4 regions of the Bacillus sp. EB106-07-01-XG149 genome follow, and region 3 is predicted to be linked to each of the others. Evidence: predicted binding sites of a transcription regulator. Region 3 holds the regulator's gene; each other region holds the start of a gene.

Region 1 (8,002 bases), on a different contig from region 3:
GAAATAGATTATTATTTGTGAGTACGAGAAAGCTTTTTTATAAGTTTAGGAAATATAGATGTTAGTTCCTGCTTCAAACGCTTTGTAAACGATGGATTTTTACCTGAAGTTGAAATAGTGACAACATATTCATCATATCGAATGACACCCGGTGTGTGAAACGATGATTTTGTACCGTCACTTACAACGTTAACCCATTGAAAATCATGGGCAGCTTGTTTGACCATCATATTGACATCATGTTGATTTGTAGCTGCATAAATAAGGTGAGCATCTTTAATATCATCATTACTAAAAGTTTTTTGCTTCCAAGTAATAAAAGGTAGTTCCTTCATTTCCTCGCAAATTTCTGGGCTGACAACGGTCACAAAAGCGCCTGTATTTTTTAATCCAGACGCTTTTCGATATGCAATTTTACCTCCACCAATAATCACGACCACTTTTTTATTTAGATTAAACATAAGAGGGTACATGTCATACATACACACATTCCTCCATTCGTTCTAACAATGTTAATTTCATATATGTATCAAACTGAAGACAGTTACAAGTCGTAACGTGATCATATTTTTTCGTATGCAACTTAATTTTTTGAAGCAACAATCCGGTAAAGAGAAGGTACGGCATGACATAAACATGGGAGGCAGTCGATGTTATAGCCTTGAGCTCAGCAGTAAAAGAGGGCGCTCCTTTCGTTAAAAAGGAGCACGATACTGGCATACTGAGTTTTCGTTCGACCGTTGCTCCGATTTGTTGTAACTCATGTATCGGCTGTGGATCACTGCTACCTCTCCCTACGAGTAAAATACTACTATCTTGCATTGGCATAGTTTCACGTATTCTTTTTACTACAAGTTCCACCATATGTGGATGCGTACTAAAGGGTGGTACAACTGAAAATGTTATTTGTGGATATTTCTTTTGTAGTTGCTCTATTTCAAAAGGAATGTCACGTTTATAGTGAGCTGCTGCAAATAATAAAACAGGTACAATCATTATTTCAGTTGCGCCCTCTAGTATCGTTTCTGTAACTACATCTTGAATGGTAGGTGTCGTTAGTTCTAGGAAAGCTATTTTTTGAATCTGTTCGTTACGTTCTTTCATAACAGATTGAATAAAGTGAATGAATTGTTCATTACCTTCTTGCAGGCGACTACCGTGTCCAACATATACAATTCCTTTCATTGTCCCACCATGTCTTTCTTCATAATCATGTCTTGTAATTGTTGATCTACGTTATAAAACCCGATTTTCTTCGCATAGTGTAAAGTTGGAATATCGGTATATGAGAAGGGAAGAGTAAGAATATCGATAAAGCCAAGGCGTTTTATTTCTGATAGAAATGTATCAATTGAGGCACGCCCTTCAAATACAATACTATCCCATGAGAATTCAGAAAGCATACGAGAATGGACTTCATCGAAACGATGATCAATTGTATACGCATGAGTCATCATATATGACCCGGCACCAATTTTCTCTTGAATAAAAGCAATCCGATTAATATTTCTGCCTAAATAAACAGTAGTATCAGAAGAGAATGCTGCTTGTTTACTTAGTAGCCCATATTGCATCAGTTTTTCTTGAGTGGCAACGTTCATATATTGCAGTTTCGCCTGTAAGGAACGAATATCTTTCTGATGTTTACTACATGATCGCATCAATATTTCTACACTTTCAGCTGAACAAAAAACAAGGCGATCAACGTTAAAAATTTCATTGATTTGTTCAAATGTTAATGTGTATTCTTCCTTTTTGAAAGTTGGAATTTGATATATTTCTGCACCGGCTTCTTGTAACTTTTGCACCATTGAACTTGTTTTATTTGTTGCGGATGCAAATAAAACTTTTTTACCATGTAATGGTTTACGTTCTTTCCAAGCGATTTGATTACGTAAGGAAACGACATCACCAACAATTGTCATGGATGGATTTGAAATATTCTCGTTTTTGACGATAGGAACAATGGTTGAAAGTGTTCCAGTGACAACGCGCTGCTTTCCGGTTGTACCCCATTCGATGACGGCTACTGGCGTATCTTTTTTCTTTCCTGCTTGTAGTAAGTTTTCACAAATTGTAGGTAAGTTTTTTATACCCATGTAGTAGGCAATTGTGTTGCTATTGTGGGATGAATTATATTTTCCATGATCGGTTAAAGGGCCTTTCGCATGCCCAGTTAGTAAAGTGACGCTATTACTGTAGTTACGGTGGGTGAGGGGGATACCTGCATAGCTACTAGCGGCGATGCTAGATGTAATACCTGGTACGATTTCATATGGAACGTTCGCTGCTGCTAAAGTTGCTGCTTCTTCACCAACGCGGCCAAAAATAGATGGATCTCCGCCCTTTAATCGGACAACGATTTTTCCTTCTTGTGCGAATTGAAGGAGGTGGGCGTTAATCATTTCTTGTCGCATAATATGATTCTTTGGCATTTTGCCGCAATAAATAAGTTCACATGTTTCTTTTGTATAACTAAGAAAGAAAGGGTTTAATAAACGGTCATATAAAACGATATCTGCACGCTTTAAACAATCTATCGCTTTCTTTGTAATAAGCCCTTCATCACCTGGTCCTGCACCAACTAAATATACATATCCGTTCATAATCGCACCTCTTCTATTTTTATGTAAAAGGAAGCCAGGGGGAGGCTTCTTTTCGTAAATTACATGTTTATATAAATGTCACCATCAATAACTTCTACTTCGTATGTTTGGATACAGCCGTCATCAGGTTTTTGAACTTCACCTGTTATTAATGAGATTTTCCAATCATGCAGTGGACAAAAGACGAATTCTCCAGATACAATTCCTTCTGCTAACGGTCCGTTTTTATGAGGACAACGATTTTCTACAGCTCGAATATCCCCATTTGAAAGGCGGAATAGGGCGATAGACGTACCTTTCATTTGCACTTCTTTACCGATTTGAATAGGAAGGTCTTCCGCACGCATAACTTTTATTTTTTCTTTCGTTTGTATCATATAGATCACAGCTCCTTATTTCACAGTTTCTACTTCATACATCGCTTTTAATGACTTCGTTTCTAGTGCTTGTCCCCACGCTTCCGTATATGTGCTACGAGCTGTTTGGAAGCGTTCATTTAGCGTAGTCACCATACTTGCATCTTGTAGTATTTCTTTTATGTGATCGAAGCCTAAACGTTCTGTCCAGTAGGCAGTACGCTCTCCATAAATACCAGTTTCACGATAATATTGCATGTAAGCTGTAGCGATGCGAAGGACATCATCTTCAGTTGGGACAATCATTACAAAATCAGCTTCGCGTACTTCTGTACCACCATTTCCGCCAATATAAAGTTGGTATCCATTTTCGACACAAACAACGCCAAAATCTTTCGTTAGTACTTCCGCACAGTTACGAGGACAGCCCGTTACACCCATCTTCATTTTATGTGGTGTATCTACCATTTCTAATGATTGTTCAAGTAGCATACCAAGTCCTAATGAATCTTTCGTACCGAAACGGCAGAAGCGAGAACCAACACATGATTTTACATTACGAAGAGATTTTGAATACGCATATCCCGAAGTCATATGTAAGTCAGCCCATACGTTAGGTAAATCTTGTTTTTTTACACCATATAAGCCGATTCGACTCGCACCTGTAATTTTCACAAGAGGGACGTCATATTTTTTCGCAACTTCAGCAATTTTCATTAAATCATCAGCTGTTGTAACGCCTCCGTACATACGTGGAATAACAGAAAATGTACCATCGTGCTGAATGTTACCATTCATTCTTTCATTAACGAAACGAGATGATTTATCATCTTCATATTCTTCTGGAATCGCCATCCGTAAGTAGTAATTTAAAGCAGGGCGACATTTTGAACAGCCGTCTTCATGTGCAAAACCAAGAACATTGCGTACTTCTTTTGGAGATTTTAAGCCTTTCTCGTGAATGGCTGCTACGACTTCATCACGTGATAAAGTTGTACATCCGCACATACCAGCAGACTGCGCAGAAGCATCAAAAGCATCTCCGAGTGTATGAGATAAAACTTGTTCCACAAGCGGACGACATTTACCACAAGATCCTGCGGCTTTCGTGCAGCCTTTTACTTCTTCAAAAGTAGTTAACTCTTGCTCTAAAATGGCATGAACGATTGTACCTTTCGTAACACCATTACATCCACAAATCGTGTCATCTGCACTCATTGTAGCAACGTCAAGTTCAATTTCTTCACCAGCTTTGTGAAGAAGGGAAGCGGCTGTATATTCTTGTATATCTTCTTCTTTCTTTAACATGCTAAAGAGGCGTGTGCCATCAGCTGTGTCACCATATAAAACGATACCGACGACTTTATTATCACGAATTAATACTTTTTTATAGGAACGTTTACATTCATCAAATATTGAAATTGCTTTCGTCTGATCATCTTCATAAATTTGGCCAGCAGAGAATAAATCACAACCAGCAACTTTTAATTGCGTACCGACGATACTGCCCGTATATCCATCAGTTTGTAAATTCGTTATATGTTTCGCTAATATTGCGCCTTGTTCATAAAGAGGGGCAACAAGTCCATATGCGATACCATCATGTTCTGCACATTCGCCAACTGCATAAATGGATTCATCATTTGTAAGCATATAGTCATTGACTACAATGCCTCGATTGACAATGAGACCAGCATCTCTTGCTATTTTCGTATTTGGTCGTATTCCGACAGCCATTATGATTAAATCACAATCTACAACTTCACCATCTTCAAATTGAATGCCCTCAACATAGTCTGTACCAAGAATTTTTACAGTTTTCTTTTCCATTAAAAACTTCATGCCTTGTGCTTCTAAATCTTCACGCAGAAGAGAAGCTGCTTTCGTATCTAGTTGTTGCTCCATTAAGCTAGGCATTAAATGAACAACATGTACGTCCATTCCTAAGTCAATTAGACCTCTTGCGGCTTCTAAACCGAGTAACCCGCCACCAATGACAACGGCCTTTTTCTTTTCATTAGCGGTATCTATCATAAATTGTGTATCTTCAATAGTTCGAAATCCTGTTACACCAGGAAGTGTGGAACCTTCAACAGGTAAAATAAAAGCACTAGAACCTGTTGCTATAATGAGCTTGTCATATGTAAGAGTACGATTTTTTTCTGTAGTAATAATTTTTTCTTCTCGATTAATACTTTGAACTCTTTCATTTGTATACAAAGTTATTTCGTTTTCATCGTACCAACTATATTCATTCATAATGATATCTTGCATATTTGTTTTGCCTTGTAAAACATGAGAGAGCATAATACGGTTGTAGTTTGGATGCGGTTCATCTCCAAAAATTGTAATCTCATATGAATCACTATCATGTTTTAATATTTCTTCCATACAGCGTATGCCAGCCATACCATTTCCGATCATCACTAAACGTTTTTTCATTTTCGTTTCCCCTTTTTATGTGAAATATTGAACAAAGGATTATATTTCTATTATAGAAAATCAAAAAAGCGGGAGATGTGATATTTATCACACTTATATAATAATTCACAAATTGTTAAAATTCGGGTTAATGTGAAGGGGAGAAGTGTGGATGTTATTCACGTAATGAAAAAGCAGGACATGAGTAGAAATACTCATGTCCTGCTTTTATTTATGCTCTCGTAATTGCACGTGGAAATAAAATATTATTTTCTAAATGAATATGCTCAAATAAATCAGACTCTAGCGCTTCAAGACGTTGATAAACAAGTCGATAAGTGCCGCAAGCTCCTTCTGGAGGAGTAAAGTCATTTGTCACTTTACGAAGTTCTTTTATAATATTTCCGGCATGATTGTGCTCATTTTCTAGTTCATCTACTACTTTACGTAATTTTGCATAGTTTTCATCAGTTGGATTTTGTTCAAATTCTAAAATTAATGGAAAATCTTCCGTTTCTTCTTTAATTAAATGCTGTTCTAATTCCATTTTAAGTTCATGAAACAGCTTATGAATTTGAGCTAAATGAGGCTGATTTGCTCCATGAACGCGTAATACTTTCGTCACATATGGACTTAACTGCGGTAACTCTTCATTTAAATAACGATGATGCTTATTAATTACATAATCAATCAATTCGCGATAAGAAGCATTTTTCCAATCAATTTCAGATTCATTTAATCGTTTCGTATTATGATAAAGCGTATTTAACTTTGTAATTACTTCAGAAGCTGATAAATTTCTTTCATGAATTGCATCAATAAGTGGCTTATTACCACCACAACAAAAATCTATTCTATACGATTTAAAAAGATCACTAGCTTTCGGAAATTGTGTAACAATCTCACCAACAATTGAAGTTTCAGTAAATGTATGTTTCATATGAATGCCTCCATAAAGTTTAAATGTAATATCTAAATTAAGAATAGCGATAAATGAAAAACAATGTGGTGATTGAAATCACTTATTATGTGTCTGATTTGAGAATAATAGGAGTGATATTTAATAGAAGAAATAATAGAACTGATGACGAAGAATTTTTTGAGCAGGAAATTATCCATAGTGCATTATTAAGGTATAGATGATTTACAAATTTATTTTCTATCAATCTAAGACGCTTTTGGGTAGGAAGTATATCTTTTATAGGAGGTTTTTATGGAATATGTTTATCATATGGTACCAGAAGAACTAAAAGGAGAATATTTAATCCCATTAAATGAATTGAAAAGGGTATATCCAATTTTATATGGTGAGTATATACAAAAATATAAAGATCATACTCAAAGGGAGAACTTATTAACACGTAAAATACCAAAACTAGAATGTTTATGGAATGATGTTGTGCATTTTTTACCACTGCATCCTTATGAGATTTATAAAGTATTACTGGAAATAGGAATAAACATTAATACAAATAAACTGTTTTATAAAATTCCTATTAGTGCACTGAATGGTCAGTGTATGGCAATATACAAGTACTCAAAGCATAATTGGGATGGACCAAATAGAGAATTAAAAGAATGTGAAATAGAACTCATCAACTTTAATGAATATAGAGAATTAAAGCAATTAAATACCTGCACAAAAGAATATTACAGAGATGAATACGAAAAGGGTAGAAGATTTGGGATGTTTCACCTAATTCCACATGTTCTTGTCAAAGGGAAAGTGGAGGTGAAACATATTGAAATCATTAATTGGAGTATAGATCCAGTTAATGGTTAATGTTACAAGTATTTAAAAAATAAGATGCTATTTTAAATTGATATATTGCTTACAAGAATGGAAGAGTAATTAGATTTTATACGTAACAGTAAAAAAAAGAAGCTTCTACTAAGCTTCTTTTTTCATTACTATTTTTCACATGCAACTCCATCACCATCACGATCGAGTTTAGAGCTATAACCTGGTTGGTCTCTATATAATGGAGCTTTCCCAGCATTTTTAACTTCAGTACAATTTTTGTAAGTTACATTACTATTGCTACTTGCAGCAGGTTGTGTTTGAGCTTGCTGTGCTTTTTTCTGTTCTTCTTGTTGTTTACGAACTTGCTCATCAGCCTGGCGTTTTTGCTCTTCTTGTTGTTTACGAGCCTGTTCATCAGCCTGGCGTTTTTGCTCCTCTTGTTGTTTACGAGCCTGTTCATCAGCTAGACGTTTTTGTTCTTCTTGTTGTTTACGAGCTTGTTCATCAGCTAGACGTTTTTCATCCTCTTGCTTACGAGCTTGCTCTTCGGCTTGGCGTTTTTCATCCTCTTGCTTACGAGCTTGTTCATCGGCTAGACGCTTCTCATCTTCTTGTTTTTGAGTTTTCTCGTCCGCTTCTTTCTTTTTATCATCTTTTTTCTCTGCATTATTAGAAGCGACTTGTTTATTTGTTGCTGTCGTCTTTTCAGAAGAAGGAGCTGAAATACTTGATAATGCAACAAAAATGACAAATAAAATAGCAGTGATAATAAATTGTTTTTTTGCTACACCTGTCTTTTTAATTACGGATAAGATTGCTAGAACAAGGAAAAAAATAAATAAAATTAAACTTAAAGTAGCAAAAAAATCGATGAC
Region 2 (8,002 bases), on a different contig from region 3:
TCATCCATTTTCGACAAACCAATTGTACCATTTGTACAAACAATTTCCACCGGTTCACGAATAATAGATTCAATCTTTCTTCTATCTGATTTACCTTCTACAATAATGACTTTTTCCACATAAATCATATGTCATCACCCGATCACCATATACTATACAACCTTTAACTTAGTATATAGTATATTCGTTATTTTCATGTTGTTTCCTGTTTATTTTTGCAAAAGAAAAGCGGAAGCGGCTCGTTCAGAACAGGAGGGCATTGGAACTCCTGAACTAGAGGCGCTTTTTGCCTCAAGTGAAGGAGTGAAATGACTGACTGTTCTAGCCGCTGGAGCTGGATCACAAAGAAAAGCGCAAGCAGCTCGTTCAGATTGTGAGGGGGATGGAGCTTCTGACGTAAAGGCGCTTTTTGCCTTACAGGAAGAAGCGAAGCCACCGAACAATCTAGCCGCTGGAGCTGGATCATAAAGAAAAGCGCAAGCAGCTCGTTCAGATTGTGAGGGGGATGGAGCTTCTGACGTAAAGGCGCTTTTTGCCTTACAGGAAGAAGCGAAGCCACCGAACAATCTAGCCGCTGGAGCTGGATCATAAAGAAAAGCGGCACCGACTGTTTAGCCCTGTTGGCTAAGGTTCTTTCGTACAGAAGACGCTTTTTTGTCTTCTCGTGCGGAAGGTTCTTAGACATGAAGGGCTAGGAGGTGGAGCTGGACAAAGAAAAGCGCAAGCGGCTCGTTCAGATTACGAAGCCACATGAAACCTTACCGAAAAACATTCATTCCCATAATAGCTTATTCATTTGCACTCGATTTTAAATGTATTATGTAACACAAAATAAAAAAGGACAGCACAAAGGCTGTCCTTTAGTCGACTATAATTAGTCTTGGTTTGTCATTTCTGCATATTTTTCTGCAGTTAATAACTTCTCAACTTGGCTTGCATCAGAAAGTTCAACTTTAACCATCCATGCACCCTCGTATGGAGATTCGTTAACAAGTTCTGGTTGGTCACTTAATTCTTCGTTTACTGCTACAACTTTACCGCTTACAGGTGCGTATAACTCAGAAACTGTTTTAACAGATTCTACGCTTCCGAATGGCTCGTCAGCTTCGATTGTTGCACCTACTTCAGGAAGTTCAACGAATACGATATCGCCTAGCTCACCTTGTGCAAAGTGAGTAATACCGATAACAACTTCATTACCTTCAGTTTTTACCCATTCGTGTTCTTCAGAGTAACGTAAATTATTTGGAATGCTCATGACTGTACCTCCAGTGAATGTATTAATTATGTAAAAATACCTTATTGGTACTTTTTCCACACACTTTCAAACTGCTCTTCGTTAAAACCAAGTGTTACATTCGTTCCATTTGTTACGATTGGACGTTTAATCAACATGCCATCAGATGCTAAAAGTTCGTACATTTCGTCTTCACTTGCATCCTTTAACTTATCTTTCAGACCAAGTTCGCGGTAACGCATTCCACTTGTATTAAAGAATTTTTTTAATGGTAATTCACTTTTTTCATGTAAATTACGTAAATCTTCTTTTGATGGTGGATTTTCAACAATATGAATCATCTCATATGCTACATCGTTTGCCTCAAACCATTTCTTTGCTTTTTGACATGTGCCACACTTTGGATATGAATAAAATGTTACTGTCATAAATTCACCTACTTTTTTACTAACCTTTACCTTTATCATATAGAAAACGTTTTATTATTTCAAACGATTATTCGCTAAACTTTTACTTATTTCGTGATAATTTTTAATAATCCTGCAAATTTTTCTTATTTTTCCGCCATTTGTTAAGAAAAATAAATATATAATTTTTTTAGATTCTTCTCTTATCACTCGCCGAACATATATCTTAAACAAACGTTTGATTAACTCCCTATTTTTCTTTGTTAACCCTTGAATTGCATCGGTTTCTTTCTACCGAACATACACCTTAAACAAACGTTTGATTAGCTCCCTATTTTTCTTTGCTAACCCTTGGGCTACATCGGTTTCTTCCTACCGAACATACACCTTAAACAAACGTTTGATTAAACATAAAAAAGGACCCTTTTACAGGCTCCTTCATCATCGACTTAAATAATCGGCAATTGTTCGAAATACGACGATATACATATTATGAATACTTTCTTCAGTATTTCCACCATTGGACAAACCGACTGCCCATTGTTGTCCTTCACCACTTCCGATATTTGCAAAGCCTTGCGTATACATAGCATTTACATCTTTTCGTGCACTGTTATACTCTATTCCTTTTGTAATAAACGTTGAATATGATTTATCTTGCAAACCGATAAAAAATACTGGTTTCTTTAGCGATGAAAATACATTTTTATACTGCTCTGTTGAGGCTTCTTGAAAGTGATCTTTCATTATTAAAAAACCATCCACTTCCTTAGATTTCTTTTCCAGTTCCTCTAACTTCATTTCCTCAAACTTTATATTCCTAAACGTATCGTTCGGCTTTTCTCCAATAACTCCAATTACGAGTGCTCTTCCGTTATATTCTAATTTCTCTCCTTCTTTATCCTTTGCACACCCAGCACTCACTAGGCATATCAATATAAAAAATAAGAAATACGATAAACGCTTCATTTAGCACCCTCCCCTTCTTTTAAGTCAAGTGACGAAAACGTAAGGTTAATTCAAGAAAATGTAAGTAAAATCGATAGCTCAAATGACGTTTCTATATTATAATCAATTGAATTTACTTACATTACTAAACATAGGAGATTATCATGAAGAAATTTAAACTTTCATCTTTTCTTCCGTTAAGTTATATACTTCTACTCGTACTCGTAAGTCCCCTTTACGATGTATTAAATAAATCTACTGTACACGCAGTAGATGTCACAACTGTAGTAGATGATTGGATTCCATTTGTGAAAGCATTTATTATTCCTTATTTACTTTGGTTTCCTTACTTATACGGCGCACTTATTTATTATTGCTTTGCGGATCGAAAACAATATTATGTCACTTTAAGTAGTATCATTCTTGGAAAACTTGCTTGTTTTTCTATTTATTATTTTTGGCAAACAACTGTACCACGTCCAACAGTCGTTGGATCAGACGTATTTTCCGAACTAGTCCGCTATATTTATAGTATCGACCAACCGGTAAACTGTTTCCCTAGCATTCATGTTCTAACTACATTTGTCATTATGCTAGCTGCCTTTAAACGTAGAGAACAACATGCTTTTGAATATTACATTCTTACCTTCTTCGGTACGCTTATTATTTTATCAACGCTATTTACGAAGCAACACGCATTTGTAGACGCCATTTCTGGAATGACGCTTGCAAGCATACTTTACTTCGGCGTTCAGCTTTTATTAGCAAAAGAAACTGTACGTGTTCCAGTAAAACAAAATCACAAAATGTAAAAAGCAGACTGTGGCTTCCAGTCTGCTTTTCTCTATATAAAAGGAGATTTTCGATTTAAGATTGCGGTACAGTCATATCACCAGAGTGAATACGACCTGCTTTTTTAAGAGCAATGTAAAGTATATAAGAAACAGCTACTGGAATGATGATATAAGTGATGACCATCGCCGGGACAACTTCCCATCCTTCGCTAGAAATTAAATTAATTGGTGCGATAAGAGAACTTAATCCAAGACCTGCAATTTCTTTTCCTGCTTCTAGTTGGAAAATTAATGCGGATACTGGACCAACTATAGCACTGGCGACGACAGTTGGGACGAGAATCATTGGATTTTTAGTGATATTTGGCAACTGCACTTTCGGAGTACAAAGCGCCTGAGCTAATATGCCGCCTAAATTATTTTCTTTCGCTGAGATTACAGAGAATCCGATAAACTGAGCAACGCAACCTGCAAGAGCAGCACCACCTGCAACACCGTCTAAGCTAAGTGCAATCGCTAACGCAGCTGATGAAGCGGGAGAGATAAGTAATAGTCCCCAAACGACTGCAATGACGATAGAAGCGATAAACGGGCTACCAGCTGAGCTATCTTTAATAAATGCTCCAACTGTATTTAAAACAGGAGTAATATTATGAGATAACCAAATACCAACTAAACCAGAACCTAATATGGCCGCAAATGGAACGAGCATCATATCTAACGCAGTTTTTCCACTTAAACGTTTACCAATATATACAGCTAAAGTTGCTGTTAATAATGCACCGATTGGCTCACCTGTTTTAATTATTAGACCTGCTTCAGTAATTGAAATGGATCCGGCACCAATCGCTCCAGCTACCATAGCCGAGAAGATTACAAGACCATTTGCACCGAGCATAAAAGCAATTCCGGCACCAATCGCTGGTGCCATAAGTGATTTTGCAACAACTCCGATTGTAATAAGCAATGGAATATCAACAATTCTTCCTATATTTTCGATTAGTAAACCAATTCCAAGGGATACGAAAATACCTTGTGCGATTCCAGCTGATGCTTTAAATACACGAGACATTATATATTCCTTCATTTGTTTCACCTTCTCCTATAAGTTAGTAACCAATTGTTTTCATATAATCACGTAAAATATCGTTTGATTTTGCGAATCGAGATTCTTCATCCTCTGTTAAATTTAGTTCTACAACTTCTTTCATACCATCTCTAGTAATAATAGCTGGCACTCCTGTACAAATATCATATTCACCGTACTCCCCATCTAAAATGGCTGATACAGCAATGACACGGTGATCATCGTTAAAGATTGAACTCGCAATATAAGCTAGAGAGTTTCCGATTCCGTAATAAGTAGTACCTTTTCGTTTATAAATTTCCCATCCAGCTTTTGCAGTCTTCTCAACAATTTCATCTAAATCTATTTCACCAAATTTGTCTTTTTTCTCTTCTAAAATTTGTAGAATTGGCTTTCCACCCACAGTTACGTGCGACCAAGCAACCATTTGAGAATCACCATGTTCTCCTAATGAATACCCATGAATACTACGAGGATCTACATGTAACATTTCAGATAGAATTGTTCTTAAGCGAGAAGAATCTAGTGATGTACCAGTACCAATCACACGATTTCTAGGTAATCCAGATAATTTCCACACTTCATATGTAATAATATCAACTGGGTTCGATGCAAGTAAGAAAATACCGTCAAATCCACTTTCCATTACGCCGCCAACAACACTTTCCATAATTTTCGCACTCGCTCCTAAAGTATCTAAGCGACTTTGTCCAGGTTTTGGTGCTGGTCCTGCTGTAATAATAACGATGTCCATATCTTTGCAGTCTTCATAGCTTCCTGCATATACTTTTGTTCTTGTATTTGTAAAGTTAATGCAGTGTGATAAATCCATCGCTTCCCCAACTGCACGTTCATGATTTATATCAATTAATAATAGTTCTTCGCAAATGCCTTGATTTACAATGGAATATGCACAACTTGATCCAACTAATCCAGTACCGATAATTGCAACTTTTCTTGTATTTCTTTTCATAGCAATCTCTCCTAATTGATCATATAATCTATTTCTTTTGTTCTTTACACTCCTAATTATAGAGATTCCCACGATATAAACCATGGATACTTTGTGAAATATTGAGCAACCTTTTGTCCTTTTTGTGAATTGTTATATTCCATTTTCGTCATATTTGTTACAACTGGAAAAATATTTATTATATATTTATTGACATATATAAAGTGAAGCATTAATCAGTGGGGTTTTACCGCCCAGTAAATAGCGGGACAAAACAAAAAACGAGCGACTTCATTCGCTCGTTTTTTCATCCCATTATTCCGCACTTAATTGACCTTTTAATTGCTGTACAATCATTGGGTTAGCAGGTGCAGCTGGCTTATAATAACTCTTTTGCTTTGCGTATTCATACATATTACGTTGACGCATCTCATCTTGATTACGAATTTGGATTAACGTTTGATGTAACTGTTCATTATCAGACTGAGAAATATAATTTGCATAACTTGTTAAACTTGCATTTAATCCCGCTAAATAATCATTTACCATATCTTTTTCATTCATCTGTCGTTTCCTCCTATCCTAGGAAAGTCATTAATTGCTGTTTCGTATTTCGTGCATCTTGCGCATCCTTTTGTAACATTTGTTTCAGTTGTGGATCTGTACAAGCCTGTGCATACTGGTCTAACTTATTAATAATTGTTGCATGTCCACCAATTAAATGGCGTAAGTTTTCTACTTCAAGCTCTGTTAAATTTTGCATAGAATACTCCTACCTTTCTTTATTCGTTCACTGTTAGTATTTAGCTCTTTTTTGATTGTATACATGAATTAACTTTTTCACGTGCATACAAAATAAAAGATGAATAGCTAAGCCATTCATCTTTTATACTGGTTATGTATTTATTTTTATAGAGACACAATCATACTTATACTCACAAGTAAGTTCCATACAATGTGTAAAATAATACTAGGTATAATAGATTGCGTCTTTTTGTATAACATTGCAAATACCATTCCCATAATCGTTGCCGTAATTAGAAGACCTCCATGAAGAATTCCAAAAATGAAGGAAGAAATAATGATCCCAACTAAAAAATTATATTTCTTTTCTAAAAATCGATATAAAATACCTCGAAATAGAATTTCTTCTTTAATCGGTGTAATTATAGCAACACTTAACACATATATAATACTTTGTATGCTATTTTGAATCCCTAAGCTCCCTAATTGTCCCTTCTGTTCTTCTGCACTTTCAAAACTAAACACATGTAACGTTAAATATTGTGATAACGCAATGACTATAAAACCAATTAATAGATATAAATATGTCTTCCCATTCTTCAAAACGGATACATCCCAAATAGATTTAATAAAATGAAGAACTGGTTTATAAGCTAATAAAACGATAGCAACAACAGCTGCATCTAACAAAAGAAAATGGTACCCCTCTAAATTATCACGTAACGCCTCCTCACCATAAATCCCCAAAGCCAAACCAAGGAATAATCCTCCTAGAAGTAAGAATCCTAAAATGGTTGCTATCATTACAAATAGATTTTTATATGTTATATTCTCTATTTTTCTTTCCACACTATACGCTTCTAACACTGTTTTACTCACAGTATCCCTCCAGTTATTCTCATTTATCTCAACAAAATCCTTTAATTGAAATATAAAGATAATATAACAAAATTTCCAAAAAGAATAATATGCAATTTTACATATTATGAAAACTTTATATTTTATAGTTTTAGGAATAGGATTGCTATGCAATAATTATTATATGAAATTTCAAAAAACACTTCCTATCCACCATAACCCTCGCATCATATAAAATTTATTAGTTAAAGGAGCAATAAACATGAAAACACATGACTTCCTTACAGAAATCCAGAAGGGCTCTGAGCCTAGCCCATATCAAGATCCTATTGCATTTATTTTCGTTTTCCTTTCCGTAGCCATATACACATTTTTCAAACCTGCAAAATAATATCATTTAATGAGAAAAAACCTACCATTCTTTTGGGATCATATGCACTAAAAAACCTTAGAATCGCTTCTAAGGTTTTTAGTTGCCTCGCTTCTTATTTAATTTCTCATTACATGTAATCCTTTAATAAACGTTTCCAATAATACATGTAAACTTGTATCTAAATCTATTGGCAAACCAAATCCACCCTGCTGTTCAATCGACGCAAATCCATGACAAATACTTCTGAATCCACGTGTCGCATGAAGTGCATTCTCTCCTTCTAAGCCGTATTGTTGTAAAACCTGAAGACAAAGCTTCACAATTCCGTCTCCTGCTCTTCTTACTTCTTCATCTCGTAAAAAGGTTGCTTCATACAATCCAGGATGTTTGCGTACGAATGCTACATACGCTTTTCCTAAAGCATGAATTGCTTCGTCCATACGTTTACCCTCGGCCGCTTCTTCCAGTCTGTTATGCAGCTGTTGTATTCCGTACATACCAAGATTTTTCCGTACATCTTGTAAACCTTTCACATGATTGTATAGCGAAGGTGAACGTACCCCTAACCTTTGCGCTAATGAAGCTAACGTTACTTCTTGTAT
Region 3 (8,002 bases):
GTTCGACCCCGGTCGGGACCGCCATTTTATATAAAGAAAAGAACGAAACATGTTGTTTCGTATTTTTTTATTTGTTTTAACAAAAAACTAATAAAGACAGTCAAACTATCCTTAGGAAAACTCCTAAGGACTTTTTTATATATTCAAAACCTGTATAATAAAGAGCAGAGAACATTGTGAGTAAAGTAGGTGAAGTCTGTGAGTAAATATGAAATAACAACAAACTCTTCTGAGGAAACACAAAGATTATCAGAAAAACTAGGTGGACTTGTCGGTGCACAAGATGTAATTATTTTAGAAGGAGATCTAGGGGCTGGTAAGACAACTTTTACAAAAGGGCTAGCAAAAGGTCTTGGAGTGAAAAGAGTTGTAAATAGTCCTACCTTTAATATTATTAAAGAATATAAAGGGAGATTGCCGCTATATCATATGGACGTGTATCGCTTAGCGGAAAGTGAAGAGGACTTAGGTTTTGATGAGTATTTCTACGGTGAAGGAATTACCGTAGTAGAATGGGCTCATTTAATAGAAGCATTTTTACCAAATGAGAAGTTACAAATTAGTTTATTCCATGCTGGAGATGATACAAGGAAAATTGTACTCGAGCCAATTGGAGATCGATATATTAGATTATGTGAGGAGCTATTACAAGATGAAAGTACTAGCAATTGATACTTCAAATTACGTAATGGGTGTATCCCTTATTGAGGAAGGAAACGTAATTGGGGAAATCATTACAAACTTAACAAAAAATCATTCTGTACGTCTTATGCCAGCTGTAGAGAAATTGTTAAAAGAATGTGGTGTAAAACCGAAAGAATTAACTAAAATCGTTGTAGCTGCTGGACCTGGATCATATACAGGTGTTCGTATAGGTGTGACAGCTGCAAAAACATTAGCTTGGTCACTTCAAATACCAATTGTAGGTGTATCAAGTTTAGAAGTAGTGGCTGCAAACGGTGCTAATTTTAATGGATTGATCTGTCCTTTATTTGATGGAAGACGCGGACAAATTTATACTGGGTTATATACATATGAAGGAGAGCATTTAAATTCTATAGAAGAAGACCGAATCATCCTTATTGTAGACTGGTTGCAAATGTTAAAAGATGCAGGAAAGCCTGTTTTATTTATTGGTAACGATGTTAAACTGCACAAAGAGACGATTATCGAACATTTAGGCGAACAAGCTGTATTTGCTCCCTTCACTAAAAATAACCCAAGACCAAGTGAGTTAGCTTTCTTAGGGTTACAAAAAGAAGAACAAGATGTACATTCATTTGTTCCTAGTTATCTTCGTTTAGCTGAAGCTGAAACAAAGTGGTTAGAAAGTCAAAACAAGTAGGAGTCTCCAGAAGATGGATATGATATTTAGAAAGATGGAACTCGATGATATCGCTCAAATTGTAGCTATTGAAGAAGCGTCTTTTTCAACTCCTTGGACTGCAGATGCCTTTCACCGTGAGTTAACGACGAATGAACATGCACATTATGTTGTGCTAGAAAAAGATGGTCGTGTAATTGGGTATTGTGGATTGTGGATAATTATTGATGAATCACATATAACAAATATAGCTATTTTGCCAGAATACAGAGGTCAAAAGCTAGGGGATGCTTTATTGAAAGAAGTTATTTCCGAAGCGAAAGATTTAGGGGTAAAAACGATGACGCTTGAAGTACGTGTATCAAATGAAGTAGCAAAACAGTTATACAGAAAATACGGATTTCAAAATGGTGGAATTCGTAAACGATACTATGCAGACAATCAGGAAGATGGTCTCGTAATGTGGGTGAATATATAATGGAAAAAAATACGATTATACTTGGTATTGAAACAAGTTGTGATGAAACAGCAGTAGCAGTTGTTAAAAATGGAACGGAAATTATTGCGAATGTCGTTGCATCACAAATTGAAAGTCATAAACGTTTTGGCGGAGTTGTACCAGAGATTGCATCCCGTCATCATGTAGAAGAAATTACAGTTGTGTTAGAAGAAGCTTTAAAAGAAGCAAATATCACATTTGATGATATTGATGCAATTGCTGTAACAGAAGGACCTGGGTTAGTAGGAGCGCTTTTAATAGGGGTAAATGCAGCGAAAGCAGTGGCTTTTGCACATGATATTCCTCTAGTGGGTGTTCATCATATCGCTGGGCACATTTATGCGAACCGTTTAGTAAAAGAAGTTCAATTCCCACTACTATCACTTGTTGTATCTGGTGGACATACGGAGCTTGTTTATATGAAAGAACATGGTTCATTCGAAGTGATTGGTGAAACAAGAGATGATGCAGCTGGAGAGGCATATGATAAAGTAGCTCGAACGTTATCCATGCCATATCCAGGTGGTCCTCACATTGATCGCCTTGCACATGAAGGGGAACCGACAATCGATTTGCCTCGTGCATGGCTAGAACCTGATTCGTATGATTTCAGTTTCAGTGGATTGAAATCAGCAGTTATCAACACTGTGCATAACGCAAAACAACGCGGGATAGAAATTGCACCGGAAGATTTAGCAGCAAGTTTCCAAGCGAGTGTAATAGATGTGCTTGTAACGAAAGCATCTCGTGCAGCAGAAGCGTATAACGTAAAGCAACTGCTTCTTGCTGGTGGAGTAGCTGCGAATAAAGGACTTCGCGCACGTTTGGAAGCGGAATTTGCGACAAAAGAAAATATTGAGCTAATTATTCCTCCACTATCTTTATGTACCGATAATGCAGCGATGATTGCAGCCGCAGGTACAATTGCATATGAACAAGGAAAACGTGCTACATTAGCTTTAAATGCAAATCCAGGATTAGATATTGAAGCATAGTTATACACAAAATTAACCACAGCTTGTGGATAAAACCCATATTATCTGTTGATAATATGGGTTTTATTGTGTATATAAAATGTTGATAACTTTTTTGTTAGTTGTGGATAATGTGGAAAAGTTATTTTGGGGTTTATTTTATAAAGGTGGATATGTGTATAAACCTGTGGATAAAGTAGGTGAAGTCTGACCTTTGAATGTATTCTTTTTTGGGAAATAAATCGCAAAAAGATATCTCTAAAAAACATTTTGAAATGTGCCCTTATTATAGGGGCGAGCCAACATTGTCAAACTTTGTCGGTAAATCGGTATGTCGTGTCGAATCGTTTATACCCCAGCTAGAAGATAAAAAGGATGTCGCATAGTCAAAAATCCCGACTTATGAGACATCCTTCTTATTCATACTCTTATAAATGTAATTCTTCCCATTCTGCCATACAAGCATCAAGTTGCTCTTGTAGTGTTTGCTTTTTCGTTGTAATTTCACTAGCCTTTTCATAATCTGCGTATATTTCTGGTAAGCAAAGTTGATCTTCTAACGTAGCAATTTCTTCTTCAAATTCTAAAATATTTTGTTCTAGCTCCTCAATTTTTCGAGTGCGTTGACGTTCTAATTGTTTACGCTCTTTTTCTTCGAGATAATTTAATTTTTCTTGAGCTACAGTTTTTTGAACAGGTGCTTGGTTTTCTTGCTGTTCTTGTTGTTCAAATGCTGCACGTTCAATCATTTCATTTTTCTTCTCCACATAGTAATCGTAATCGCCTAAATACTCTTGTGCACCTTCTGTTGACAACTCAACAACGGTCGTCGTTACACGATTAATAAAGTAGCGGTCATGTGAAACAAATAGAAGGGTGCCTGGATAATCAATTAAAGCATTCTCCAAAATTTCTTTACTATTTAAATCAAGATGGTTCGTAGGTTCATCGAGAATTAATAAATTCGATTTTTGCATCATAAGTTTTGCAAGAGCTAATCGAGCTTTTTGTCCACCACTAAGAGAAGATACTGGTTTTAGTACATCATCCCCTGTGAATAAGAAGTTACCTAATATCGTGCGAATTTCTTTTTCGGGCTGCAGTGGATATTCATCCCATAACTCATTTAAAACTCGCTTAGAAGATGTTAAGTTTGCTTGTTCTTGATCATAATAACCAACAGATACATTGGATCCGAAAGAAACATCACCATTTAATAGTGGTAACTTATTCACAAGTGATTTTAATAATGTGGATTTCCCAATTCCGTTTGGACCAACTAAAGCAACGCTATCCCCGCGAGTTAAGCGCATAGTTACATGTTCAATAATCGGATCATCATCATAGCCGATAGTTGCATCCTTTACTTGTAAAACATCATTTCCACTTTGTTTTTCGATATCGAAGTGGAAGGATGCTGACTTAGAATCACCTAAAGGTCTAGTCAATAATTCCATTCTATCTAATTGTTTACGACGGCTTTGAGCACGTTTTGTCGTAGATGCGCGAGCTATATTTTTTTGAACGAAATCCTCAAGCTTAGCGATTTCATCTTGTTGTTTTTCATAACGTTTCATGTCTTGCTCGTATAATGCTGATTTCAAGTCTAAATATTTACTGTAGTTACCAACAAATCGTCTGCTTTCTTTATTCGAAATTTCATATACTTGTGTAACGAGTTTATCTAAGAAATAACGGTCATGAGAAACGATTAGTATTGCGCCAGGATAGCCTTGTAAATATTGTTCAAGCCATGTTAATGTTTCGATGTCTAAATGGTTTGTAGGCTCGTCCAAAATAAGTAGGTCTGGTTTCGTTAATAATAATTTACCGAGAGCTAATCGTGTTTTTTGTCCACCACTTAATGTAGAAATCGTCGTCTGGTGCGTTTCAACTGGGAAGCCAAGACCACTTAAAATCGAGCGAATATCTGCTTCATATTGATATCCACCTTGATCTTTATAATCTAATTGCAATTGGTCATAATCAGCTAATAATCTTTCATATGTAGCCTCGTTTGAAAAGTTTTCTTCTTTTCCCATCTCTTGCTCTAGCCTTCGAAGTTTTGTCTCCATTTGCTGCAAGTGTGTAAAGACGGTTAACATTTCATCCCAAATTGTTAAAGATGTTTCTAACCCGGTATTTTGAGCTAAATATCCGATTGAGACATCTTTCGGTTTTATAATTTCGCCACCATCATGAGATAGCTCACCAGCTATTATTTTTAATAATGTAGATTTTCCGGCCCCATTTCGTCCGACTAATGCGATACGATCTTTCGTTTGAACTTCTAATTTTATGTTTGCAAGAATCGTTTCTGCACCGTATAATTTCGTAAGCGCGTTTACTTGTAATAAAATCAATGTTTTCACCTCAAATAATTTCTTAACTTTGCCATGTTTATATTTCTCAATCATACTAAAAATAGTGTATAGTTTAAAATAAAGAGAGAATACTTCTTCTCTTTATTATACAGGGAAATTCATGAGTGCTAAACTTCTGTATTTGATTCAAGTATATGAATAAAGATAGGAAGAGAGGAGAGGTTATATGGATCAGCAAAAAATTCCACAGGCCACTGCCAAACGATTGCCTCTATACTATCGATTTATCCAAAACTTATCTCTTTCTGGTAAGCAACGTGTTTCATCAGCCGAATTGAGCGAAGCGGTAAAAGTTGATTCCGCAACGATTCGAAGAGATTTTTCATATTTTGGAGCGTTAGGGAAAAAAGGTTATGGATATAACGTAAATTATTTATTATCATTTTTCCGTGAAACACTCGACCAAGATGATATAACACGTGTAGCACTTATTGGAGTAGGTAATTTAGGGACCGCTTTCTTACATTATAATTTCACGAAAAACAATAATACAAAAATTGAAATGGCGTTTGATGTTAGTGAAGAGAAAGTCGGGACAGAAATCGGGGGCATTCCTGTATATCATTTAGATGAATTAGAAGAACGTTTATCAACTGATATACAAGTGGCAATATTAACAGTACCCGCTACAGTAGCACAATCTGTAGCAGATAGATTGGCAGAAACGAACGTGCATGGTATTTTAAATTTCACACCAGCGCGCTTAAATGTGTCAGATAATATAAGAATTCACCATATTGATTTAGCGGTAGAGTTACAAACACTTGTTTACTTTTTAAAGAATTATCCACAATAAAACGCAGAGGAAGCGACCTCTGCGTTTTATTATTGTTTTTTCTTTGTGAATTTAACTAAGATAAGGCGAAGTGCCAAATTAAAATCAATTGTTGCCATAACTGCAAATAGTATTGTCCACATATTCCAGATTGTATCTGTTACGTTCGTAATGGCGAAGCGTGTAAAGATACATCCTAGAAGGAAGTACAATGCAGCCATGAACAATGGTGAGTTCCTCATACTAAAAATCCTCCGATAAAGCCTTGCATTTTTTCAGCTTCTTTAATCATTTCTTGAATTTGTTCATTGCTCATTAAAACTTGAGCAACTGCAACTAATGTATTCATTGCAACATGAGCCGCGATAGGGACGATAATACGCTTCGTTTTTACATATAAAAAGGCGAATACGAGTCCCATAGAAGTGTATACCAATAAGTGAGTGAAATCAAAATGAATTGCTGCGAATACAAGAGAACTAATGATAGCAGCAATAAAGAAGTTAAACTTCTTATAAAGTGTACCAAATAAAATTTTTCTAAATACGATTTCTTCCAAAATAGGTCCTATTATAGAGATAACGATAAGGAACCAAGGTGTCGTTCTTGCGATATCCATAAGTCTTGCTGTATTTTCTGATCCAGGTTTAATTCCTAATACACGCATTTCTATCATACCGGCAATACTTTGTGAGAAAAATGCTAGGAAGAACCCAATAAAAATCCAACCAATCGTAGCTGGAACAGTAGAGCGCATTGTATCTAAACGTCTGTCACGAATATCTGTTCTAAGTAACCAAAGTACGATACATAATGCAATAAAGAAGCTAATGATTGCCCAGTGGCCAGTTATGAGTTGAAATTTCTCTTCTCTAGTAAATCCTCTGTTATCATAAAGTCCAGTTTTCAGCAGAAGTGGTAATCCAGCAATGGATGATAACTGCATTAAAATGTATGTAACGATAACCCACCAATATTGTTTTTTCAAATGGTTTAACCATCCTTTCTAACTCTAGTGTATGAGATAAGGTAGGATAACATGTAAGTATGCTACCTACGATATAAACTTCACTTAAATTATGTTTTTTTCGTAAATCCTTATTTGAAATTATAATAGAAGACAGGAGAAAGTTGTGTGTATAGCGAAAACAACTTAGGGTGTCCTTTCATATTGTAACATACGAGTAGTGGAAACAACGATTCATATAGTAAAGGTAGAAGAAGAGGGACTCTATATAGAAAAGTGTATAGCTTAATTTGCGAAAAAATTATGATTTTTTTACTTGCAAAAGAAATTGAGATTATTTATTATTATAAGTGTGTTAGCACTCGGGTGACTTGAGTGCTAATAAATAAAATTTACATAACAAAATGAGGAGGTTATTGTTCATGCTAAAGCCATTAGGTGATCGCGTTGTAATTGAGCTTGTTCAAGCAGAAGAAAAAACAGCAAGTGGTATTGTATTACCAGACACTGCAAAAGAAAAACCACAAGAGGGTAAAGTTATTGCAGTAGGTACTGGTCGAGTGCTTGAAAATGGTGAGCGTGTTGCTTTAGAGGTAGCTGCAGGTGATCTTATCATCTTCTCAAAATATGCAGGTACTGAAGTAAAATACGAAGGTACTGACTACTTGATTTTACGTGAAAGTGACATTTTAGCAGTTATTGGTTAATTATATAAATCTTAAAAAATTCAAGGGGGTCAATTATTATGGCAAAAGATATTAAATTTAGTGAAGAAGCACGTCGTTCGATGCTTCGCGGTGTCGACACTCTTGCAAACGCAGTTAAAGTAACGCTTGGACCAAAAGGTCGTAACGTTGTACTTGAGAAAAAATTCGGTTCACCACTTATTACAAATGACGGTGTAACAATCGCAAAAGAAATCGAATTAGAAGATGCATTCGAAAACATGGGTGCAAAATTAGTAGCAGAAGTTGCTAGCAAAACAAATGATGTAGCTGGTGACGGAACGACAACTGCAACTGTATTAGCACAAGCTATGATTCGTGAAGGTCTTAAAAACGTAACAGCTGGTGCGAACC
Region 4 (8,002 bases), on a different contig from region 3:
AATGGATTGAAATAGAAAAGGCAGTGAATGAGAATGGATTTCCTAATCATGTAAGAGGAATAAGTCCAGTAAAAGGATTATATTATATCGGTTTGCCGTGGCAATCTCAAAGGGGATCTGCACTTATTTGTGGTGTAGGAAAGGATGCAGCGTATTTACTTTCTGAAATCAAAAAAATAGATCAGTAGCAACAACTACTGATCATCCATATGTACATGAATTAGGAGAGGTCAAACATTTATTAACTTTATTATAATAGATTTTCATGAGAATAAAAACTGAAAATTCTAATTTTATGTTGAGAAAGTTTTTTGTATCGAAATATATAAAAGAATAGGGTTTTTAGTAAAAGAGATATGATATTTATATTTTAATAAATTGTGATATAGTTTATGAAGAATAGATTACATAAAATGTTATTTTATTACATAGTGATGAAGGGGGAAATTGTTGTGAAGTTTGATGATCAACGCCTATTAGGAGTACGGTTAGGTTCTATACTTGTAACAGAGGAAAATCAATATTTAGTAGTTAAGAAAAAAGATCATTATGCACTTTTAAATATACATAATTTAGAATGCACACATGTTGAAGTGCAGCTAGAACATATTGAAGAAATGTTGCAGGAAGATTTTCAAGAAAGTATAACGGAGATTATCGCACCAGAACATATAAAAATTGTTGCGAAAAATGTTATATAAAGAAAGAAGCTGGAAGGAACAGCTTCTTTCTTTTCGTTATAAGGATAACGTTTTTAACACGTCACCAATAATCCCTTCCATTTGATGAACGCCTAAGTCAGCGTTCGTCATTATAACAGCACCATTACCTCGGTATGGATAGCATATCATCATACATTGAAATCCAACGCCCCATCCAAGTGAATATATTTGTAAGTCTTTATTGGAATCATCTAGAAACACACCTAACCCAGTCCATTTTGAGCAACCTTGAGGAGAAATCATATCTTGTACTAATTTTTGAGAAAGTTTTAGTTTGCCCTTTCCTTGTAAAGAATGAATGATTTCAATTACTAAAGTTGATAAGTCTGTTGGTGTTGTCCAAATACCTGAAGCAGCTGCGAATGGATAAAATGGATATTTCTCATTTGTAACGGTGCCATCTTTATTATGCCCACAAGCAAAGGCCTCCATTTTATTTATATCTTTAGTAGAGAATAGCATGCTATTTTTCAGTTGTAGTGGCTGAAAGATATATTCTTCAAGTAAAAGATTGAATGGTTTTCCAGTTATATCTTCAAGTAGTAGTTCAATAATACAAAAGTTTGCATCAGAGTAGTGAAATTCGCTTTCTGGTTTATAAGTTATTTCTATCGGTACTGGACAATATGATGTTTTACCGGCAAGGATTTCAGACATGTTTGGTCGCCCTTGTGCAAGTGTATAATGCTCAAAACTATTAGGAGGATCAATGATTCCAGATTGGTGGCTTAATAAATTTCGCAATGTGACTTTTTTCTGTGAGGTAAATAGATTGGTAGGTATGTTCCAAGATGTGAGTCTATCATTTACGTCTTTATCTAAATGCACGATCTTTTGATCTGATAACATTAGTACGAGCATTGTAGTGAAGAATTTACTAATAGAACAAGAATTGAATATGGAATTCGTAGTGATAGTTTTAGTTGTTCTAGATTCAAGTGTTCCAAAAGCAATCGCTTCGTCTAGTTTGCCGTCACGTATAACGGCAAGGCTTAAACCTGCAACGGAATATTGGTTCATTTTCTCGTATATAATGTGACTTTTTAAGTTCATAGTGACTCCTTTCTTCTAAAAGACAGAATGTTAGTTCTATTATACAGTAGTTAATAGAGAGAATGAGAGAAAAAGAAAAAACTTCATCTTTTATCGATGAAGTTCTTTTAGTTAATTCGAAGTGAATGTTTTAAAAAATTTGTCCCGGTACATGTACATAAGCCATGAGGTTGTTAGTAAGGAAATAATGATTTGTTTATTTTTAAATGGCGCATTGAAAACAAGCCAGCCAACGATATCAAATAATAAATGTAGTGCAATTGAAAGAACTACAAATTGTAGTAGCGTATTTAAAAATCTTTTCATAAAGTGTCCACCTAAAATAAAAGGTTGTATCAACAATGTTGCACATTACTGTTATACATTAAATGTGTTTTGTGGTAAAATTTGCATAAGTTAGTGAAATAAAACAAATGAAAGCTAATAGGAGGGATAGTCATGGAATTTTGGATGATCATACCGATAGCGGTCTTTGGATTTATTTATATCGTTGAAAAATTAAATAAAATCGAAAAGAAAACAGATGCACGTTTAAAGCGGATGGAAGATAGATTACAGCTAATTACGAAAGAAATGGGAATTATAGATAGAGAACCTGAAATTAATAAAGAGTTGCGCCAGCTTATGGAAGAAGGAAAAACAGTTACAGCAGTTAAGAGAGTAAGAGAGGCTTTCGGGTTTTCCTTATTAGAAGCGAAGCAATATGTTGATAAATTATAAAAAAGATCATCCGATTGGGTGGTCTTTTTTCATTGCACCATGCGTGTATTTACATAAGCAGCGATTATAACGTGCCCAATAATAATGATAGGAAATACGATTTTTGCATTAGGAGTAAGGAAGACACTACCAATTGTGGCGATAACACCGGCAGTTAAATTATAAAGACCAACTATTTTTGATAACTTTACTTTATTTGGTACACGGCGTTCATTGAATCCTGATAAGAGCCAAGTGTATTGTTTTACTCCGATGAAATAGGCTAGTGCAAATGAAATGATTGCAAGTATGAATAATGATGGGGAAGCGAAGAGAGTCATTGAAAACACCTCCATTAAAGAGTTATAAATAAATTATAATATGAATGTTATAATTTAACAAAATACATTTTTGATTTTAAGTGTAATAGAAAAACGGAGTATTTGTGATGAAGGGAGATTAAGTATGAATATTGTGGAATTCCAGAGATATGTATCAAATTTCAGTGAAGAAAAAGGATTTCAAGATACGACAATTGAAGAGCGTACGATGTATGCAATGGCGGAATTAGGTGAATTAGCGGAAGTTATATTAAAGCGTAATAAAATACAAAATGCAAAAAGAGAAATCGGTTTAGAAATGTTTGATGTAATTTGGAATGTATGTGATTTAGCAAACAAGTTAGAAATTGATTTAGAGAAGGCGTTTGAAGAAAAAATGATGATAAATAAAAAGCGTGAATGGTAGGTAGAATTTTAATTTGTAAAGATGGGTGATATGAATGAAAAAGAAGCTTATTATAGGAGGAGTCTTTACCTTAATTAGTGTAATGAGTGTTTTCGCTTACTTAGTTTTTCAAGGCATATTTATTCCGAATCAAATAAGTTCGGATAAGTATAAAATAAAAGGTGTAGATGTTGCGTCGTATCAAGGTGATATAGATTGGAGGGAGTTGGAAAAGCAAAATATGAAGTTTGCGTTTATAAAGGCTACTGAAGGAAGCGCGTTTGTGGATAAGTACTTTTCGAAAAATTGGACGAATGCGAATAAGACAGGTATGCGCGTCGGAGCGTATCATTTTTTTAGTTTTGATAGTAAGGGTGAAACACAAGCAGAGCAATATATACGAACTGTTCCAAAATATAAACAAGCATTGCCACCCGTAATTGATGTTGAGTTTTATGCTAACAAAAAAGATAATCCACCTAAGCGTGAAGATGTTGTGAAAGAGTTGTCGGTCATGATTGAAATGCTAGAAAAACATTACGGTAAGAAAGTAATATTGTATGCAACTCAAGAGGCATATGATTTGTATATAAAGAATGCGTATCCCCAATGTGATATATGGATTCGTAGTGTTTTTACAAAACCGAGTTTATCTGATGAGAGAAAATGGACGTTTTGGCAATACACGAACCGCGGGAGATTAAATGGTTATAATGGAAAAGAGAAGTATATTGATTTGAATGTATTTTATGGGAACGAGGAAGAGTTTGAGAATTATGGAATAAAAGGTTAAGTTTTAAAGCGCACAAAATCTTGTGCGCTTTTTATTAATGATATGAAAAATATGTAAGAAAAGATGGAACAAACATTTGAGATGAATTGTCTATTATAGGTAATAGCTATTTCGTTTGAAAGAAAGGGTGGAGAAAATGAAAAATACATTATTAAAATTAGGGGTATGTGTTAGTTTACTAGGAACAACTCAATTTGTTAGTACAATTTCTTCTGTACAAGCAGAACGAACGGTAGAGCAAAAAGTAATAAAAAATGAGACAGGAACTATTTCAATTTCTCAGTTAAACAAAAATGTATGGGTTCATACGGAGTTAGGTTATTTTAACGGGGAAGCAGTTCCTTCGAACGGTCTAGTTCTTACTACTTCTAAAGGGTTAGTACTTGTCGATTCTTCTTGGGATGATAAACTAACGAAGGAATTAATAGAGATGGTAGAAAAGAAATTTAAGAAGCGCGTAACGGATGTCATTATTACACATGCGCACTCAGATCGAATTGGCGGAATAAAAACGTTGAAAGAAAGAGGCATTAAAGCGCATAGTACGGCATTGACTGCAGAACTAGCAAAGAAAAATGGATATGAAGAACCACTTGGAGACTTACAAAGAATTACAAATTTGAAGTTTGGAAATATGAAAGTAGAAACATTTTATCCAGGGAAAGGGCATACAGAAGATAATATCGTCGTATGGTTACCGCAATACAACATTTTAGCTGGAGGCTGTTTAGTGAAATCTGCGGAAGCTAAAAATTTAGGAAATGTTGCTGATGCTTATGTAAATGAATGGTCTACATCGATTGAGAATGTGCTGAAGCGATATGGAAATATAAATGCAGTAGTGCCTGGTCATGGGGATGTAGGGGATAGAGGATTACTTTTACATACATTGGATTTGTTGAAATAAAAAATTAGGGGAATAAAAAAGCGAGGAGAAACAATTTTCTCCTCGCTTTCTTCTAGCTATATTTAAATGCGAAGCTATCAATTATGCCTGCATACGTTACTGAGATTTTAATTCCAAGTATACAAATACCAGTACCGTCATAATTGCTATAACAACGTAAGTAGCATCAAGCATTATAAGTGTTTTTAAAGTTTCAGTCATCCTAATTCACCCCTGGTATGAAAATATAACATAATCTCTTATCAATCAGATCAGAGATTATAAAGATAACAATGTACATGAAATTTCTTAAGTAGATTCTATATAAATATATCATATAAATAATGTAAATATTGTAAAGATAGTGTAAATGTATTGTAAATAAAGTGATTTTTCATAAAATCTTTAATCAAAAAATTGATAGGTCTTCAAAATGAAAAAACGCTATTCTTTCAGTTGAATAATAAAAAGAAAGAATAGCGTTTTTGTATGTCTATTTCTGTTTGCTTAAGAGATTTATAGTACGAAATTTTCATTTCGTACTATAAACTAGAAAGTTAAATATGTGATTCAGCAATAGTTTAGATATTTGAAAAACTGAACAATATAATTATGTAATGTTTTTTTTGGTTTCAATAAAAATATTATGTCAACAATATGAACTGTCACAAATTTATAATAAGTATTGTGATTGATATCACATCCTTTTTTCCCAATGGATATTATGCTTGATTTGTAAGGAATGATTGGGAGAGGGTGGGATGATCATGTTTTGTTATCAATGTGAACAAACGCCAACAGGCGGATGTAAAGTAATAGGTGTTTGCGGTAAAAATGAAACAATAGCAAGTTTACAGGATACGATTGTGTTTGGGTTAAAAGGAATTGCTGCTTATCGTACGCATGCTGCTCAGCTAGGGTATACTGATGCATTTGTAGATGCTACGACGCAAGAAGCATTGTATATGACATTAACCAATTCTAACTTTAATGAACAAGAACATATTGATATGGCTATAAAAGTTGGGAAATCGGCTTTACGAGTAATGGAGTTGTTAGATGAGGCACATACGAATCATTTTGGTGTTCCAGAGCCTGTTCAAATTACGCAAAACCATGTAGAAGGTAAAGCAATTGTAGTTACTGGTCATAATTTATTTGCGTTAGAAGAATTATTAAAACAAACAGAAGGAAAAGAAATTAATATTTATACGCATTCTGAAATGTTACCAGCACACGGTTATCCGCAGCTGAAAAAATATAAACATTTAAAAGGAAACATTGGTAAGGCATGGTATGATCAACGACGTCTTTTTGAAAAATTTACAGGTGCTATATTAGCGACAACGAACTGTGTTATGCCAATTAAAGGGTCATACTCTGATCGATTCTTTTCATATGATATTGCCGGTTTAGAGGGTGTACAAAAAATTGAAAATGACGATTTTGCACCGTTGATTGAAAAAGCGCTAGAACTTCCAGAAGTACATATGGAGTCGGATGAACAGTTAGTAACAGGGTTTCATCATAATACAGTATTATCATTAGCTCCGGAAATTATTAATGCAGTAAAGGAAGGAAAGATTAAGCGTTTCTTTGTCATTGCAGGTTGTGATGCTCCGGGAAAAGGCGGAGAATATTATCGTGAATTAGCAACGTCGCTTCCGCCAGAAACAGTTATTTTAACAACTTCTTGCGGGAAATTCCGCTTTAATGATGTGAGTTATGGTGTTGTGCCTGGTACAGAGATTCCGCGTTACATTGACTTAGGACAATGTAATAATTCAATTTCTACAGTGAAAATAGCAGCCGCTTTAGCAGATGCTTTCCAATGTGAAGTGAACGAATTACCAGTTAGTATTGTTCTATCATGGTTTGAACAAAAAGCGGTTGCCATTTTACTTGGGCTATTTAGTCTTGGTATTCAAGATATTCGCATCGGTCCAAAGGCGCCTGAATTTATTTCACCTGGCGTGCTTGATGTATTACAAGAAACATTCGGTTTGAAACTAATTACAAATGCAGCGGAAGATATGGAAATGATGTTATCGTAACAAAAGGATGATCTGTCTTATTAAGAAGAAGAGCTAGCCTATAGCGCCCCAAAACAAAAATGTAGAATTTTTGTTTTGGGGTATTTTCTTTTCTTAGCGGGATAGGTATGTGGCGAAATTTCTTCAAAAAGAAAATCGGCTGTATCTAATGTGTAGAGATAATAAAGTTGTTTACTTCTTATAGGACTAACGAAGTAGTGTAATGGAAGAAGTATTTATAGTAAGTGTTATAATTTAATAATCAATAACGTAAGCAAAGGAGGAAGCATTTTTGCACAAACTCAATGCATTAATACCAGAGCTATCAGTTTCAGATATTGAGCAAAGTTTAAATTTCTATTCGGAAATTCTACTGTTTAAAATTGAATATCAAAGACCAGAGGATAAGTTTGCTTTACTGTCTTTAAATGAATGCCAGATTATGATTGAAGAAGTAAATGGTCATTGGAGTACTGGGGAGTTATCTTATCCCTACGGAAGAGGAATTAATTTTCAAATTATCATAAATGATATTGATCCACTATATGATAGTTTGAAAAAGAACGAGTATCCAATTAAATTTGATATTCAAGAGAATTGGTATAGAGCTGATACTAAATTAAAGGGACAAAAAGAATTTTTAATTATAGACCCTGATGGTTATCTATTAAGATTTGTTCAAAACTTAGGTGAAAAAGATGTTGAGGCAGATTAAGCTATGTAAGACAAGATGAAAATTTAGTAAATGGAGCAAGCTACTTTTTTCAATAAGGGGCATTAGTTGAAGAAAAATTAACCAACTTTATTGTCACTGAACATCTAATAGGCAATAGTTGATTTTAGAAAAATATAAAAATCGAGTTGACATTTACAACTACTAAGTCATACAATGTAGAGGTAATAGGTGATACAGAGTAGTGTTGTTTCTCAAAATGTTTTCAGTAAACGATAGGTAATAGCGGATTTTAGAAAAAATTTGAAAATCAGTTGACATCTATAGCTACTTAGTCATACAATGTAGCTGTAATAGGTGATACAGAGTAGTGTTGTTTCTTGAAATATTTTCAGTAAACGATAGGTAATAGCGGAT

Evidence for each region. Region 3 encodes Rex, which represses fermentation and respiration genes when NADH is low (regulators of the CRP and FNR family bind a similar motif). Its sites were predicted from a motif close to TTGTGAAATATTTCACAA; they were not measured.
Region 1: the regulator Rex is predicted to act here: its motif matches at 5,422-5,439, upstream of nirB (NADPH-nitrite reductase large subunit).
Region 2: the regulator Rex is predicted to act here: its motif matches at 5,538-5,555, upstream of AC3WTA_RS21580 (L-lactate dehydrogenase).
Region 4: the regulator Rex is predicted to act here: its motif matches at 5,565-5,582, upstream of hcp (hydroxylamine reductase).

The regions. Positions count from the first base shown of each region.
Region 1 is NZ_JBYTDP010000001.1:921,536-929,537, reverse strand. It holds gene AC3WTA_RS04685 (precorrin-2 dehydrogenase) at 12-482, opposite strand; gene AC3WTA_RS04680 (sirohydrochlorin chelatase) at 475-1,185, opposite strand; gene AC3WTA_RS04675 (uroporphyrin-III C-methyltransferase) at 1,182-2,606, opposite strand; gene nirD (nitrite reductase small subunit NirD) at 2,666-2,983, opposite strand; gene nirB (NADPH-nitrite reductase large subunit) at 2,999-5,404, opposite strand; gene ric (iron-sulfur cluster repair di-iron protein) at 5,616-6,323, opposite strand; gene AC3WTA_RS04655 (hypothetical protein) at 6,597-7,166, shown strand; gene AC3WTA_RS04650 (excalibur calcium-binding domain-containing protein) at 7,295-8,002, opposite strand, start outside.
Region 2 is NZ_JBYTDP010000005.1:366,207-374,208, reverse strand. It holds gene AC3WTA_RS21615 (toprim domain-containing protein) at 1-128, opposite strand, end outside; gene AC3WTA_RS21610 (hypothetical protein) at 210-566, opposite strand; gene gcvH (glycine cleavage system protein GcvH) at 875-1,258, opposite strand; gene AC3WTA_RS21600 (arsenate reductase family protein) at 1,300-1,665, opposite strand; gene AC3WTA_RS21595 (hypothetical protein) at 2,086-2,613, opposite strand; gene AC3WTA_RS21590 (phosphatase PAP2 family protein) at 2,757-3,404, shown strand; gene AC3WTA_RS21585 (PTS sugar transporter subunit IIC) at 3,460-4,473, opposite strand; gene AC3WTA_RS21580 (L-lactate dehydrogenase) at 4,496-5,446, opposite strand; gene AC3WTA_RS21575 (spore coat protein) at 5,741-5,989, opposite strand; gene AC3WTA_RS21570 (hypothetical protein) at 6,003-6,188, opposite strand; gene AC3WTA_RS21565 (CPBP family intramembrane glutamic endopeptidase) at 6,335-7,048, opposite strand; gene AC3WTA_RS21560 (TetR/AcrR family transcriptional regulator) at 7,517-8,002, opposite strand, start outside.
Region 3 is NZ_JBYTDP010000016.1:7,568-15,569, reverse strand. It holds gene tsaE (tRNA (adenosine(37)-N6)-threonylcarbamoyltransferase complex ATPase subunit type 1 TsaE) at 199-672, shown strand; gene tsaB (tRNA (adenosine(37)-N6)-threonylcarbamoyltransferase complex dimerization subunit type 1 TsaB) at 653-1,345, shown strand; gene rimI (ribosomal protein S18-alanine N-acetyltransferase) at 1,359-1,802, shown strand; gene tsaD (tRNA (adenosine(37)-N6)-threonylcarbamoyltransferase complex transferase subunit TsaD) at 1,802-2,818, shown strand; gene AC3WTA_RS28245 (ABC-F family ATP-binding cassette domain-containing protein) at 3,226-5,160, opposite strand; gene AC3WTA_RS28240 (redox-sensing transcriptional repressor Rex) at 5,348-5,977, shown strand; gene AC3WTA_RS28235 (YdiK family protein) at 6,007-6,198, opposite strand; gene AC3WTA_RS28230 (CPBP family intramembrane glutamic endopeptidase) at 6,195-6,944, opposite strand; gene groES (co-chaperone GroES) at 7,346-7,630, shown strand; gene groL (chaperonin GroEL) at 7,669-8,002, shown strand, end outside.
Region 4 is NZ_JBYTDP010000004.1:251,188-259,189, forward strand. It holds gene AC3WTA_RS18275 (flavin-containing monooxygenase) at 1-188, shown strand, start outside; gene AC3WTA_RS18280 (hypothetical protein) at 453-701, shown strand; gene AC3WTA_RS18285 (serine hydrolase domain-containing protein) at 738-1,775, opposite strand; gene AC3WTA_RS18290 (hypothetical protein) at 1,887-2,081, opposite strand; gene AC3WTA_RS18295 (hypothetical protein) at 2,214-2,495, shown strand; gene AC3WTA_RS18300 (DUF3784 domain-containing protein) at 2,525-2,815, opposite strand; gene AC3WTA_RS18305 (MazG nucleotide pyrophosphohydrolase domain-containing protein) at 2,940-3,221, shown strand; gene AC3WTA_RS18310 (glycoside hydrolase family 25 protein) at 3,256-3,993, shown strand; gene bla2 (BcII family subclass B1 metallo-beta-lactamase) at 4,130-4,900, shown strand; gene hcp (hydroxylamine reductase) at 5,647-6,933, shown strand; gene AC3WTA_RS18325 (bleomycin resistance protein) at 7,205-7,627, shown strand.